2 linked regions of the Defluviitalea raffinosedens genome follow. The protein of the gene in region 1 interacts with the protein of each later gene in a pairwise test. Links are inferred from orthologs where the notes say so. Each region holds a gene or a part of one and is shown on either strand. Other genes may lie near its edges. The genes, in order: JOD07_RS00545 and JOD07_RS03565.

Region 1 (8,425 bases):
TGCCCCACTTGCGGCAATGAAGTCGATGTAAAATTAACCCCTAGATGTCCCAGGTGCAATACCATCGTTGCTTATCCGTACAAAAAATGCGAAGAATGTAAGGGTTGTTCTTTTTTCAAAAAATGTTCCTCAGACACAAAGAAAAAGTAGGGTCTTTACCCTACTTTTTTAAATTGGATTTATAAGATTTTAATTTATTATAATGTCCTTCTTCTTCAGCAATTAATTTCTTCAAAATCTCGTCAGCTGGAGATTTTACATGGTCCAATAAACTTTTATAATATTCAATCGTAATTTTTTCTGTTTCCATTCCTGTATCAATGGCTTCTTCCAAAGAATCCGGAACAGAGGCTCTTTTCTCAAATCCCTTTGCTTTTGCATAATTGCGAAAGAATAAATCCACACTTTCTTCAAAGAGATAATCGTCTTCTTCTTTATCAAAATCTTCATACCATTTTGTAAAAATCTTTTTATGTCTTTTTTCATCTTCAGCCAGAGAAAGCAACCCTTCCTTAACTTCCCCTTTAGTTTTTTGTGCTAAGGCTTCATAGAATTGGACGCCTTCTTCTTCCATGCTGATCGCTAGTTTTAAAATTTCCTTAGAATTATATGTGTTTTGCCCCATAATATCACTCCGTCTTTGATTTATTAAATTAAAAAATAAGTAGGGGGTTACCCTACTCATTCTTATTGTTCTTCAAATTCATCCTTGCCTACACCGCATACAGGACAAACCCAGTCTTCAGGAAGATCTTCGAAAGCTGTTCCTGGTTGAACTCCGTTATCTGGGTCACCTTCTTCAGGATCATAAACATATCCACATACTAAACAAACCCATTTACTCATACGCATACCTCTTTTCTATGATAGTATTTATGTATATAGCACAGATTTCTAGAATCCAAAATCTATGCTATATTAAATATGCCTATCTCTTATGCATAATATACCACCATTATATTCCTCTTGTCAAATAATATTTATTAACTAATAATATTATTTAGAATTTGTCTTTTTTTCAGGTATGCCGTTGTAAATGAAGCCATTTTTGCTGTCTACGGTTATTAAAGTACCACTTCTGATTAAGGTTACTGCATTTTTGGCACCTATAATAACAGGAATATCTAATGCTCTTGCCACGATCGCTGCGTGACTGTTCTCTCCTTCTTCTCCATCTTCTACAACAATTGCAGAAGCTTTTTTCATATATGGGAGAAAATCATTGTTTGTTCTATGAGTAATTAATATATCTCCTTTTTTGAAATACTTTTCGGCTTCTTCAACAACTTTAATCACACTTGCTGTGCCTGAAACAACCTTGCTTCCAATTCCTTCTCCTTTTGCCAATACATTTCCTACAATATGAACCTTCAGAATGTTCGTTGTACCAGATATGCCAACAGGTACACCGGCTGTAATAACGATAATGTCTCCAGTTTTTGCAACCCCAATTTCTACAGATTTATCTACTGCCAAATTAAAAAGTTCATCTGTTGTAGATTTTAATTCAGTTTTAACCGGTATACAGCCCCAAACCAAATTAAGCTGCCTCCAGGTTTGCTCTTCAACCGTACAACCCAGAACAGGCGCTGAAGGTCTGAACTTAGATACCATTCTTGCGGTATCTCCTGACTTTGTAACCGTTACAATACAAGCGGCATTTAAATCTGCTGCTGTAGTACAGGTTGCGTGGCTTATGGCATTCGTAATGTCGGTCTTAATGGTTCTATGATATTCATTCATATTTTTAATGTAATCAATAGAGTTTTCTGTTCTTTTTGCAATTGTTGACATCATAATTACACTTTCTACAGGATAAGAACCTTTCGCAGTTTCCCCAGAAAGCATGATCGCATCTGTGCCATCGAAAATAGCATTGGCAACGTCATTGGCCTCCGCTCTTGTAGGCCTTGGATTTCTAACCATAGAATCCAACATCTGAGTAGCTGTAATAACGGGTTTTCCTACTTGATTTGCCTTTTGAATAAGCATTTTTTGAACAAGAGGTACTTCTTCTGTGGCAATTTCAACTCCTAAGTCTCCTCTTGCCACCATGATCCCGTCAGCTACTTCCAAAATTTCATCAATATTATTTACACCATCTCTATTCTCGATTTTTGCAATAATTGAAATATTATTGCCGCCATTCTCTTCCAAGATTTTTCTAATTTTAATAACATCATTGGCAGAGCGGACAAAAGAAGCTGCAATGTAGTCAAATCCCATCTTAATGCCAAATTTGATGTCTTCTATATCTTTATCTGTTAAAGACGGCAGATTTACATACACATCCGGTATGTTAACTCCTTTTTTTGAACTTAAAGGTCCACCATTAATTACTTCGCATTCAACTTCTGTATCGGTTATATTTTTCACCCGAAGTTCAATGAGTCCATCATCTAAAAGTACTCTGCTTCCCCGTCTTAAATCGTAAGGAAGGTTTTTATAAGTAACGCTGACTCTGCTTTCGTCCCCTTCTATATCTTCTGTCGTCAGTGTAAACGTTTGCCCTTGTTTTAAGTAAACAACTTCTTTAGAAAATTCTTTAATGCGAATTTCTGGTCCCTTTGTATCCAGGACCAATGGTATAGGAACATTAAGCTCTTCTCTTGCGGCAATAAGATTTTTAATGATTTCTCCATGGGATTCATAAGTTCCATGGGAAAAATTAATTCTTGCAGCATCCATTCCATTTAGAATAAGTTTTTTAATCGTTTCGATATCACCAGATGCAGGCCCTAAAGTACATACGATTTTTGTTTTTCTCATTTTATATCTCTCCTAAATAGAAAGGATTTTAGCCACTTCATACATTCTTTCATCAACTGTTTTTGTCATCTTTAATGCTTCGTTGATATCATAATCTACATATTGTCCATCTTTATACGCTATAACACGATTGCTTTTTCCTTCACAAAGGAGATCTACTGCCAATGCTCCCATCATTGAAGCATGAAGGCGGTCAACTGCTGAAGGACTTCCTCCTCTTTGAAGGTATCCTAAAATCGTTGCTCTGGTTTCTATTCCTGTTACTTTTTCTATTTTAACTGCTAATTCTTGAGAGCCTCCTACCCCTTCTGCAACAATAATAAGGAAATGCTTTTTACCGCGTTGCTTGTTTTGGAGTATTTCTCTTATAATCTCTTCATCGCTGGGTCTTTCTTTTTCAGGAATCAGAACCATTTCAGCCCCATTGGTAATGCCGCACCAAAGTGCAATATATCCAGCATTTCTTCCCATTACTTCTACAATACTGCATCTTTCATGGGAGGTTGATGTATCTCTGATTTTATTGATTGCTTCCATAGCTGTGTTTACTGCGGTATCAAAGCCAATAGTATAATCTGTACATGCAATATCTAAATCAATTGTTCCGGGAATGCCTATTGTATTGATTCCTAAATTCGCTAATTTTTCTGCCCCCTGGAAGGATCCGTCTCCGCCGATAACGATAAGACCATCTATACCGAACACTTTACAAATCTGAGCGCCTTTCTTTTGTCCTTCTTCAGTTATAAATTCGGGACATCTTGCTGTTTGAAGGATGGTTCCCCCTCTTTGAATGGTATCTGATACACTTCTTGGACTCATTTCGAAAATATCTCCATGGATAAGTCCGTTATAACCCTTTCTTACGCCCATGACCCTAAGACCTCTTGCAATAGCCGTACGTACAACGGAACGGATTGTTGCATTCATGCCTGGTGCATCTCCTCCGCTTGTTAATACGCCAATGGTTTTTATCTCTTTGCTCATGATTTTCCCTCCATTATTTTTTAACTTTTCTTATGATTAAGATGCATGAAATACTATTATACCCATATTATCACATACATTTTAATCAATTTATATTTTCATTGCAATAAAAATCTCTTCTGCTTTTCTTATTTTATCTAATTACGACATTTTTATCGCCTAAAAACCCCTTTAATTTAGACATTAATGCCTCATTTGGATGTATCCACAAGCTTTGAGATGCTCTCATAGTCTTTTGAAGCCCTTCAATGTGTATTATGACCGGAACATTTCCTTTGTTCATCTGCAAAAGAGGTTTAATGCCTTCTACAACTTCCATATTACCTTTATCTTTTGGAATTTTTAAATATAGTTTGATGTTGCTTTCTTCTTTTAAATCTCGCATTTTCTCGAAGGGGGTAATGGCCTCGCATATTAATTTCGCATCTTCATCTTCTCGTATAGCCGCCCTTCCCTTTATATACAAAATTTCATCTTCTCTTAAATACTCTGCGCTGCTTTCATATATATTAGGAAATACGATGACTTCCACGCTTCCATACAAATCTTCCAGTGTAATAAATGCCATAATTTGATTGCTTCTGGTTGTTTTAATACTTTTTCCAGTAATCATGCCTCCTATGGTCACGATCTGACCATCATATATGGAACTAGTACCGTGGTCCTCTTCTCTTTTCATAAAATCTAAACTGGTGGCATCCGTATGCTTTTTCAGTTCTTCTTCATACTCATCCAGGGGATGTCCGCTTAAATACATGCCAAGTACTTCTTTTTCCATTGCCAAAAGTACTTTGTGTGGGTATTCTTCTATATCCGGAAGGATGTCGTGTTTAACTCTTTCAGGGGTACCCAAGTCAAACAGATTAATTTGCCCTTCTATATTTTTCTTTTTCTGCTGAGCAATCTGGTCTAAAATTTGCTTATAAACAGCTAAATACTGACTTCTTTTTCCTCCTAGCGAATCAAAAACACCGGCTTTGATTAAACTTTCGACGCTTCTCTTATTTAAGTCACCACTGTCCATTCGTTCAAAGAAATCTGTCAAACTGGTAAATTTACCATTCTCTTTTCTTTCTTTTACTATAGCGTGAATCATATTTCGGCCCACATTTTTAATGGCAGCCAAACCATATCTGATTTTTCCCTGAGACACGGAAAAATCACAAAATCCTTCGTTGATATCCGGCGGCATTAACTCTATGCCCATTTTTTTGCAGGCATAAATGTATTCTTTGATTTTATCGGTACTGTCCATCACTGAAGTCATAAGCGCCGCCATAAATTCTACAGGATAATGGGTTTTTAGCCACGCCGTCTGATAGGCCACCACCGCATATGCTGCAGCATGGGATTTATTAAAAGCATATTTTGCAAAGTCTGTCATTTCATCAAATATTTTTTCTGCCGTCTCTGCGGGTATCCCTCTGTTAACACATCCCGGAATATCTTTGCCATTTCCATAAACGAAAACTTTTCTCTCTTCTGCCATCACATCTGCTTTTTTCTTAGACATAGCTCTTCTTACCAAATCACTTCGTCCAAGACTATAGCCTGCCAGATCCCTTACAATCTGCATTACCTGCTCCTGATACACAATACAGCCATAAGTCGTTTTTAAAATTGGCTCCAGGACATCACAGGTATATTCAATGGCCTCTGGATTTCTTTTCCCTTTAATGTATTTTGGTATAAAATCCATGGGGCCTGGCCGATAGAGGGCGTTTCCTGCAATAATGTCTTCCAGATTTCTTGGCTGAAGTTCTTTTAAGAAGTTTTTCATACCGGTACTTTCCAGCTGGAAGACTCCTTCTGTCTGCGCTGCAGAAATCAAATCATATACTTTCTGGTCATTAAAATCTATTTTATCAATGTCTATCTTAATATTGTGATTTGCTTCGATCTGTTCCAGAGCGCTGCGAATGACTGTCAAGGTTCTAAGGCCTAAAAAGTCCATTTTAAGAAGGCCTAATTCTTCTAAAGTGGTCATGGTAAACTGGGTTGTAATGACACCGTCATTGGAATTAAGGGGCACGTACTCCACAACCGGTTCTTTGGATATAACAACCCCTGCTGCATGGGTTGAAGAATGCCTTGGAAGACCTTCCAGCCTTTTTGACATATCGATGAGATAATGAATTCTGTCATCGTTCTCATACAAATTCCTGAGTTCTCCGTTAATTTCCAGGGCCCTGTCAATCGTAATGCCTAGTTCTGCCGGAATCATCTTTGCCACTTTATCCACTTCTGCATATGGCATATTAAGCGCACGCCCTACATCCCGAATAACAGCCCTTGCGGACATGGTTCCAAAGGTTATGATCTGTGCCACTCTGTCTTCCCCATATTTTCTTATGACATAGTCTATGACTTCCTGCCTTCTTTCATAACAAAAGTCTATATCTATATCAGGCATGCTGATTCTCTCAGGATTTAAAAATCTTTCAAAGAGAAGCTGGTACTGTATCGGGTCGATATTGGTAATCTGCAGGCAGTAAGAAACCATGCTTCCTGCCGCTGAACCTCTTCCCGGACCAACCATAATGCCATTGTCCTTGGCATATTTAATAAAATCCCATACTATGAGAAAATAGTCCACATACCCCATCTGTTCAATGGTAGAAAGTTCATATTCCAGTCTTTCCTTAAGTTCCGGGGTAGGATTGGGATATCTTTGCTTAAAGCCTTCCAAACACAATTTTCTAAGATATTCGCTGGCAGTATACCCTTCAGGTACATCGTATTTTGGAAGCTTTAATTCATGGAAAGTAAATTCTACATTACATCTCTTGGCAATTTTATAAGTATTCTCTATTGCCTCCCTGGCATAGGGAAATCTCTCCTGCATTTCTTCCGGAGATTTTAAGTAAAATTCTCCTCCGGGATAAATCATTCTGTCCTCGTCATCCATGGTTTTTCCTGTTTGAATACAGAGAAGGATCTCATGGGCCTTATTATCTTCTTTATAAGTATAGTGCACATCATTCGTAACCACTAAAGGGATACCTGTTTCTTTGCTCATGCGGATTAAATACTGATTCACTTCTCCCTGTTCCCGCATGCCATGGTCCTGAAGTTCAAGATAGAAATTCCCTTTACCTAAGATACTTTCGTACTGAAGAGCTATTTCAACTGCTTTTTCATAGGAAACCTCTCTGATTGTTTTGGCAACTGGCCCTGCAAGGCAGGCGCTAAGCCCAATAAGCCCTTTTGAATGTTGCCTTAAAAGTTCCAGGTCAATTCTGGGCTTATGATAAAAACCCTCTATAAATCCGTAGGAAACCAGCTTAATGAGATTTTTATAGCCATCCATATTTTCTGCCAAAAGTACAAGATGAAAATAGTTGGCATCCTGTTTTTCTTTATCAAAACGGCTTCTGGGGGCAACATATACCTCACAGCCGATAATAGGTTTTATTCCCTGTTTTTTAGCTTCTTTATAAAAATCAATGACCCCATACATAGAGCCATGATCTGTTATAGCAATACTATCCATCCCCAACTCTTTTGCTCTCGCTATGAGCTCTTTGATCTTAGAAGAACCGTCAAGCAGACTGTACTCTGTATGGACATGAAGATGGGTAAAGGGAATAGGTTGAACTGCTGTCTCCATAATAAACTCCCTTCCGTAAAACTACATATATATACTCCTATTATAACATATTATTGTGCGAATTACCGCCCAAGCTTTATATACTTGTTCCGTATATTTTTTTCGTTTTTTCAAATAATATATTTTAAATTTATTCGGGTATAAAAGGAGGTTCCCCTGTGGAGGAAAAATCTAAAATCGTAAAAGTAAAGAAAAACAGTGAGGGAGATATTACCGATGTAATGCTCGATAATGGAAGTGTTCATGCTATTGATGAAGCCATTACAATGGCTAAAAATGATTTGATCGATGGAGTGAATGTAGGAAAAGCCAAAAATGGGCGAGAATATTTAAGAAGCAATCCAAATGGTGAAGAAAGCGATAATCTGGACAATCTTCCGATGTTTTAAAAGAGTAGACCCATGGCCTACTCTTTTTTATTGCATAGGAAATTGTTTCAAATTTCCTATTTTGTATTATTTCAATTATTAAATTCAATGCATCTTTTTTCCTTGTATTATGCTATTTTGCTCTATTATTCTATGTGATTGAATTACAGTTTAAACTTCATAATCATATTAGACAGTGCTTCAGCAACTTCTGCCTGTCCTTGAGTTGCTTTTGCAATCTCTTCAATGGAATATGTCGTTACGTCAATGTTGCTTGAGATATCCTTAGCACTGATATTGGCTTTATTAATGTTGCTTACCACATGATCGATATGCTGATTCATGCCACCTATGAGCTCTCCTATGGTATCAGAACCATTTTCAAATTCTGTGAAAATATCACTGATTACTGTAGCATCATTTTCATATTGAATGCTTGTATCTACTAACTGGTCATAATCTTTGGTAACATCTTCTTCAATAAAATGAATGAGATCATTGGCATTATGGGATAAGTCCTGAAATGCCAATTGTACTTCCGTGATCGAAACTTTTATCTTGTCTACCAGAGTTTTGGTTCCCTCAGCCAGGGCTTTTACTTCATCTGCAACCACTGCAAATCCCCGTCCGTATTCTCCTGCTCTGGCAGCTTCTATGGCAGCATTAAGAGCCAATAAATTCGTCTGTTCAG
Region 2 (7,398 bases), on another replicon or contig:
GCGGTAGGCTTGTATTCAAAGAAAGTACAAAGCATAGATGAATTATCGGATGGCGCCGAAGTCACCATAGCCAATGACCCTACCAACCTGGCAAGAGCCCTCAGGCTTCTGGAACAGGCAGGACTTATTACATTGAATAAGGATATAGATCCTTCAAAAGCATCTGAAAAAGATATAGAATCCAATCCCAAAAATCTTAAAATTACTCCGGTAGAAGCAGCCCAGCTTCCAAGAACATTAGACAGCGTGGATCTTGCAGCAATCAATGGAAACTATGCGATTTCAGCAGGGATCGATTTATCTACAGCCCTTGTCATGGAAGAGTTACAGGAAGAATATAAAAATCTCGTTGCTGTAAGAACAGAAGATATTAATTCCCAATTTGTAAAAGACATTAAAGAAGTCGTTGAATCGGAAGAGTTCAGGGAAGTTATCGAAAATCCAGATTATATGTTTAAGGCTTTCCAAAAGCCAGCCTGGTTTTTACAACAGTAGGGAGGAAAACATATGATTCAATTTCAGGATGTCAGCGTGACTTATGAAGGGGCTGAAGGCAAAGTTAAAGCAGTTCAGAAACTTTCGCTGAACATTAACAAAGGAGAAATTTTTGGAATTGTTGGAGCCAGTGGAGCAGGGAAAAGTACCCTGCTCCGAACCATTAATCTTTTAGAAAGGCCAACAGAAGGCAGGATTTTTATTAACAATCAGGACATTACAGATTTAAAAGGAGAAGACTTAAGGCTTCTTAGACAGAAAATAGGGATGATCTTTCAACATTTCAATCTGATAAAAAGAAAGACAGTTTTTGAAAACGTAGCCTTTCCAATGGTTGCAGCAGGAAAACCTAAAGATGAAATTCAAAAAAGAGTAAACCAACTGCTGAATCTTGTCGGTCTTTCAGATAAAAGTAATGCTTTTCCGGCTCAGCTTAGCGGCGGACAAAAGCAAAGAGTAGGTATAGCAAGAGCCCTTGCCAACGAAACAGAAATTCTTCTCTGTGACGAACCTACTTCTGCCCTTGACTTAGAAACGACAAAATCCATCCTAAACTTACTTAAAGAAATTAATCAGAAATTAGGGATTACCATTGTCATCATCACTCATGAAATGGATGTGGTTAAAAGCATCTGTGACCGAGTGGCGGTTATGAATGACGGACAGTTATTAGAAGCAGGCAATGTTTATGACGTATTTGTCAATCCGAGAAATGTTTTTACAAAACAATTAATTGAACACACCTTCCACCTCGAATTCCCTAAGCAGATTTTCAATGATTTTAAGGGCAGGGTACTGAAAATTGTCTATAAGGGAGAGTCCGCAACGGAGCCTTTAATATCAGAAGTATCTAAACGTTATAATGTTAACCTAAATATCGTCCATGGAAAAATCGAGTACATAGGAGATCGACCCGTGGGAATCTTAGTCGTCGATATAGAGGGAGAAGAAAGGGAAGTTCAACTGGCAGTGGACTATATCAACGAAAGAACTGCATTTACGGAGGTGGTACTCTATGCAAGCTGAACTGATTTTTGATTTATTAAAAGCCCTGGGAGAAACTTCTCAAATGGTAGGAATAGCACTGATATTATCCATAGTTTTGGGTATTCCTTTAGGATTATTTTTGTATCTTACGTCCAGTGGCTTATTTTTTCAAAACAAAATTTTAAACTTTATCGGAGGTTTGATCATTAATATCGTAAGATCCACACCTTTTGTGATTCTGCTTGTTGTACTTTTACCTGTCACTAAGCTCATTACGGGTACTACTATAGGATCAGGAGCCGCATCAGTACCTCTTTCTGTTGCAGCCATAGCCTTTTATGCGAGATTGGTGGAAGCGGCCTTTAGAGAAGTGGATAAAGGAGTGATTGAAGCAGCGCAAGCCGCAGGGGCAAAAACAAGGACCATTATATACCATGTGCTTTTAACGGAAGCTTTGCCCAGCCTGATCGTAGGCATTACAGTAACTGCCATCAGTTTGATCGGATATTCTGCTATGGCAGGGATTATCGGCGGGGGAGGTATCGGCGATTTAGCCATTCGCTTCGGATACTACAGATATCAAACCGACATCATGCTTACTACAGTGGTTGTTTTAGTGTTAATCGTACAGGGTTTTCAATGGTTGGGAGACTATAGCTCTAAAAAAGTAGATAAAAGATCATAATCAAACGCAGCTGATTAGGGGGAATAAAAATGTCATATCAAAGATATTGGAATGAATCCATAGAAACCATGCCAAGGGAAGAGTTAGAAGCATATCAGACAGAACAGCTCAAAGAACACTTGAAATACGCTTATGAACACTCACCATATTATAAGCAATCTTTTGATGAATCCGGAGTAAAACCCGAAGATTTCAAGGTTTTATCCGACCTGTCAAAGTTTCCGTTCATCAATAAGCAGATTGAGCGGGACGCTCAAATCTCAAAGCCTCTTCTTGGAACGTTGACTGCAGTGCCTGAAGAAGATGTGGTCTTTGTTTCGGCATCCAGCGGTTCCACAGGAGTACCTACCCTAAGTCCTTTTACCAAAACCGATTTTGATGAGTTCCAGGATATCCAAAGCAGATTATTCTGGGCGGCAGGCATGAGACCCCATGACAGATATGTGCATGCTTTAAACTTCACCTTGTTTGTGGGAGGCCCTGATGTTATAGGAGCCCAGAATTTGGGGGCATTATGCATCTGGGCAGGAACCATTCCTTCAGAACGACTCCTTTATATTTTGCAGGAATTTCAGCCTACGGTGATCTGGACGACTCCATCCTATGCATGGTATCTTGGAGAAACTGCTAAAAAACAAGGCATCAATCCTGCAACGGACCTGGCGATCAATAAAATCATTGTTGCCGGAGAACCAGGAGGTTCCATAGAAGCCACAAGAAAAGCCATTGAAGATCTCTGGGATGCAGAAGTGTATGATTTCTATGGTATTTCTGATATTTATGGGGCTTGTGCCGGAATGTGCAGTGCAAGGAACGGACTGCATATAGCAGAAGATCAGATTTATGTGGAAGTGATCGATCCCGTAACTCTGGAACCGGTAAAGGATGGTCAAAGGGGGGAACTGGTGCTCACCACCTTAAGAAAACAGGCAAGACCGATGATTCGTTTCAGAACAGGAGATATTGCTATTTTCAACAAAGAAAAATGTGAATGCGGACGTACCCATGGCAGAATTCAGGTGGTAGGAAGACTCGATGATATGCTCATTGTCTCGGGCGTGAATATTTTCCCCAGCGATATAGAATTTATCGTTCGAAACATTAAGGAACTCAATGGGGAATACAGAGTGTATGCGATTTCCGAAAACTTTACCACCAAATTTAAAGTAGAAGTGGAAAAACATGCGGATGTCACCATAACGAACGAGGAATTGTCGGAAAAGGTATCTCACAATATTAAAGCAAGATTAGGCGTTAGACCTAAAGAAGTGGTGATCCTGGAAGAAGGGGCTCTTCCAAGAGCTACCCACAAGGCTAAAAGATTTATTGACTTAAGAGAACAATAGAAAGAAGGAAAAATATGCCGCAAGTAAGCAATCGTCTGGACTTTTTTACAGAATCTGTTATTAGAAAAATGACACGAATAGCTAACCGCTATGGGGCAGTGAATTTGTCCCAGGGTTTTCCGGACTTTGATCCTCCCAAGGAATTGAGGGAAGCCTTAAAAAAGGCAGCAGAAGAAGGCCCTCATCAGTATTCCATCACCTGGGGTGCACAAAACTTCAGAGAAGCGCTTGCTAAAAAGCAGTCAAAATACATGGATATTCCCATTGACCCCGATACTCAAATTGTTGTGACCTGTGGAAGTACGGAAGCTATGATGGCAGCTATGATGACAGCCTGTAAACCGGGAGATAAAGTGATTGTCTTTTCTCCTTTTTATGAAAATTATGTGGCGGATACGATTCTTTCCGGGGCAGAACCAATATATGTCCCTTTGCATCCGCCCACATTTCACTTTGATCAGGAAGCGCTTAAAAAAGCCTTTGAGCAAAATCCAAAGGCGCTTATTCTCTGTAATCCTTCCAATCCTACAGGAAAAGTATTCACACGGGAAGAACTGGAGTTTATTGCAGACCTGGCAGAAAAGTATGATGTTTTTGTGATTACTGATGAAGTCTATGAACATATTGTGTTTGAACCGAATGAACATATTTATTTTGCATCTTTGCCTGGAATGTTTGAGAGAACCATTTCCTGCAGCTCTCTTTCAAAAACTTACTCAATTACAGGATGGAGACTTGGATATATTATAGGGCCTTCCCAAGTAATTGAAAATGCCCGTAAGGTTCATGATTTTCTTACAGTAGGGGCAGCAGCACCTCTGCAGGAAGCAGCAGTAGCAGCCCTAAAGTTTTCGGATGCATATTATGAAGAATTAAGAAAACTTTATACAGAGAAAAGAAATATATTTTTAAAAGGTTTAGATGAGCTGGGACTTAAATATACAGAACCTCAGGGAACATATTATGTTTTGGTAGATATTTCAGAATTCGGCGCTCCAAGTGATACGGTGTTTTGTGAATGGCTTGCCAGAGAAGTAGGGGTAGCCGCTGTCCCAGGTTCCAGCTTCTTTAAAGAAGATGTAAACCACCTGATTCGCTTTCACTTCGCAAAAAAGACAGATACTCTTAAAGAAGCCCTAAAAAGACTTTCGACATTAAGAGAAAAGGCAAAAAATGCAGAATGGAGGATATCATGATTGAAATCAGATGGCATGGCAGAGGGGGACAGGGAAGTTTCACAGCCTCCAGAATACTAGGAGCTGCTGCCTCTTTGTACGGCAATAAATATGCTTTGGCTTTTCCTTCCTTTGGACCGGAGAGAAGAGGTGCACCCATCACTGCTTTTACCAAGATAGATGATCAAAAAATCAGGGACAGAAGTGAAATTATACACTGTGATTATATTGTTGTATTGGATGAAACGCTGTTTGCCCCCTCATTGCTTCAGGATCTGAAACCTGGAGGAAAGATTCTTATCAATACTGCCCGGGAAGAAAAGTATAAAGCAATTTCTCCGGATTGGATTGTCACTTTTGATGCAGTGGCCATTGCCCAGGAGATACTGGGAAGGCCTGTAACCAATACAGCCATGATTGGGGCGCTTATTGGTATTTCAGAAGTGATTCCAGTCCATGCTGTGGCAGAAAGTATAAAAAATGAGTTTTCATCAAGCCTGGCAGAGAAAAATATCCGGGTTTTAAACCAATCTTATGAACGGATTAAGGGGGAGTGGCTATGAATAAGCCACAATTAATGCAGTATGAAAAACCAAAGCATATCAAAGATTATCCTTGTGGACCAGCCGCTCCAGCAGGGACTCTGGTTGTAAAAAATGCAGGATGGCGAACCAGAAAGCCTATTGTACATAAAGAAAAATGCACAGGATGCTGTCTTTGCTATTTGTATTGCCCGGAAGGGACCATTTTCAAGGAAAATAAAAAAGTAGGCATTGATTATGATTTTTGTAAGGGCTGCGGGATCTGTGCAAGAGCTTGCACCCATAAAGCCATAGAAATGATCAAGGAGGGGGAAAATGGGGAATACTAAAATGTTTGTATCAGGGAATGAAGCTGCTGCTATAGGTGTCAAACTAGCAAGACCTCATGTGATTTCTGCATATCCCATCACCCCGCAAACCGTAGTGGTTGAAAGGCTTGCAGAAATGGTGGAAAAAGGAGAGCTTACATCTGAATTCCTTCATGTGGAATCCGAACATTCTGCCCTCTCAGCAGCCATGGGCGCCAGCGCAGTGGGCGCAAGGGCTTTTACAGCCACCTCTTCTCAGGGGCTTTTGTATATGGCGGAGTGCTTGCATTACGCCAGTGGAGGGAGATTTCCTATTGTGATGATGAACGCCAACCGTTCATTGGCGCTTCCCTGGAGTATTTATGGGGATCAAAGAGATTCATTGTCCCTGCTGGATTGTGGATGGCTTCAGGTTTATGTGGAAGATGCTCAGGAGAGCCTTGATATGATGATTCAGGCCTATGCCATCGCTGAAAATAAAGAAGTATTAACCCCTGTGATGGTCAATTTAGATGGATTTGTTCTGACCCATACCTATGAACTGGTAGAAGTACCAAGCCAGGAAGCCGTGGATGCATTTTTGCCCCCTTTTGAAACAGAAAATAAGCTGGACTTTGAGAATCCTAAGAATATGTGTTTTAGTTCTTCTCCGGGAGATAATATGGAATTTAAATATCAGCAGCACAGAGCGGCCGCAAAAGCAGCGGAAGTAATTAAAGAGGTAGACGAGATGTATCATAAAAAGTTTGGGAGAGGATATGGGGGATTAGTGGACGGATACAGATGTGAAGATGCAGAGATTATACTGGTTACTTTAGGGAGCATTACGGGAACCTGCAGAGTGGTCGCAGATGAATTAAGAAGGGAAGGGAAGAAAGTCGGAGTCCTTAAGATTCGATTTATGCGTCCTTTCCCCGAAAAAGAAATCATTGATATAACCCGGGGGGCAAAAGTCGTAGGTGTATTGGAGAAAGATATTTCCTTTGGATACGAGGGAACCGTTTATACCAATGTCAATTCGGCCCTTCTGAAATCAGGCAAACCCATTCAATCTTATAATTTTATTGCAGGCCTTGGTGGACGGGATATTTCTAAAAATGATATCAAATTTATGTATACATACTTGGAAGAAGCAGCGAATGGAGTAAAAAAAGAGTACATCAAATGGATCAACTTGGGGGTGGACACAGATGGAGAAGGAAATTAAAAGAATCAATGCCCACAATATCACAGATAAAGAATTTTTCTATGGACATAAGGGTTGTGCCGGCTGTGGAGGAAGTTTAGCAGTGAGACTGGCTTTAAAAGTATTGGGAGAAAGAACCTATACTGTTATTCCGGCAGGCTGTATGTCTGCTGTAGGTTTTGTCTATCCCCAATTATGTTTCTCGACCAATGCCATGATATCTACCTTTGCAGGAACAGCTTCCATGCTTTCTGGTATTGCTGCAGGGGCAAAGGCATTGGGGATTAAAGATTTTCATGCTGTAGGGATTGCCGGAGACGGAGGGACAGCGGATATAGGTATTCAGGCATTATCTGGCGCCATTGATAGAAACGATCAGATCATTTACATTTGCTATGACAATGAAGCATATATGAATACAGGTATTCAAAAAAGCGGCTTAACGCCTTTCGGTGCCAGAACCACCACTACCCCCGCGGGGGAAAATATTCATGGAAGTATCACTCAGAAGAAAAATATGTTTGAGATTGTAGCGGCTCACGGCATTAGTTATGCAGCCACTGCAAGTATTGGATATGTTCAGGATTTCATGAATAAGCTTGCTAAGGCAAAGGAAGTGAAAGGTACCTCTTATATCCATGTTTATGCTCCATGCCCGACAGGGTGGGGAACGC

The links.
Region 2: the proteins of JOD07_RS00545 (region 1) and JOD07_RS03565 interact in binary tests that used the Escherichia coli proteins (3 or more experiments, as listed by UniProt). The link is inferred for Defluviitalea raffinosedens from one-to-one orthologs.

The regions. Positions count from the first base shown.
Region 1 is NZ_JAFBEP010000001.1:113,863-122,287, forward strand. What follows is about bases 3,690-7,687. They hold JOD07_RS00545 (DNA polymerase III subunit alpha), read right to left. Parts: upstream 7,367-7,687; coding sequence 3,890-7,366; downstream 3,690-3,889. Other genes in these bases: pfkA (6-phosphofructokinase), read right to left, coding at 3,690-3,756; JOD07_RS00550 (DUF3892 domain-containing protein), read left to right, coding at 7,525-7,687. Also shown: JOD07_RS00525 (ferritin family protein), read right to left, coding at 161-625; rd (rubredoxin), read right to left, coding at 688-846; pyk (pyruvate kinase), read right to left, coding at 997-2,769; more of pfkA, read right to left, coding at 2,782-3,689; more of JOD07_RS00550, read left to right, coding at 7,688-7,755; JOD07_RS00555 (methyl-accepting chemotaxis protein), read right to left, coding at 7,899-8,425. UniProt on the Escherichia coli protein: DNA polymerase III is a complex, multichain enzyme responsible for most of the replicative synthesis in bacteria. This DNA polymerase also exhibits 3' to 5' exonuclease activity. The alpha chain is the DNA polymerase catalytic subunit.
Region 2 is NZ_JAFBEP010000003.1:69,903-77,300, reverse strand. What follows is about bases 2,648-5,618. They hold JOD07_RS03565 (pyridoxal phosphate-dependent aminotransferase), read left to right. Parts: upstream 2,648-3,527; coding sequence 3,528-4,709; downstream 4,710-5,618. Other genes in these bases: JOD07_RS03550 (transketolase C-terminal domain-containing protein), read left to right, coding at 5,546-5,618; JOD07_RS03555 (4Fe-4S binding protein), read left to right, coding at 5,248-5,559; JOD07_RS03560 (2-oxoacid:acceptor oxidoreductase family protein), read left to right, coding at 4,706-5,251; JOD07_RS03570 (phenylacetate--CoA ligase family protein), read left to right, coding at 2,648-3,513. In the rest of the region: JOD07_RS03585 (MetQ/NlpA family ABC transporter substrate-binding protein), read left to right, coding at 1-495; JOD07_RS03580 (methionine ABC transporter ATP-binding protein), read left to right, coding at 508-1,521; JOD07_RS03575 (methionine ABC transporter permease), read left to right, coding at 1,511-2,167; more of JOD07_RS03570, read left to right, coding at 2,197-2,647; more of JOD07_RS03550, read left to right, coding at 5,619-6,745; JOD07_RS03545 (thiamine pyrophosphate-dependent enzyme), read left to right, coding at 6,729-7,398. UniProt on the Escherichia coli protein: Shows aminotransferase activity with methionine and histidine as substrates, and to a lesser extent also with phenylalanine.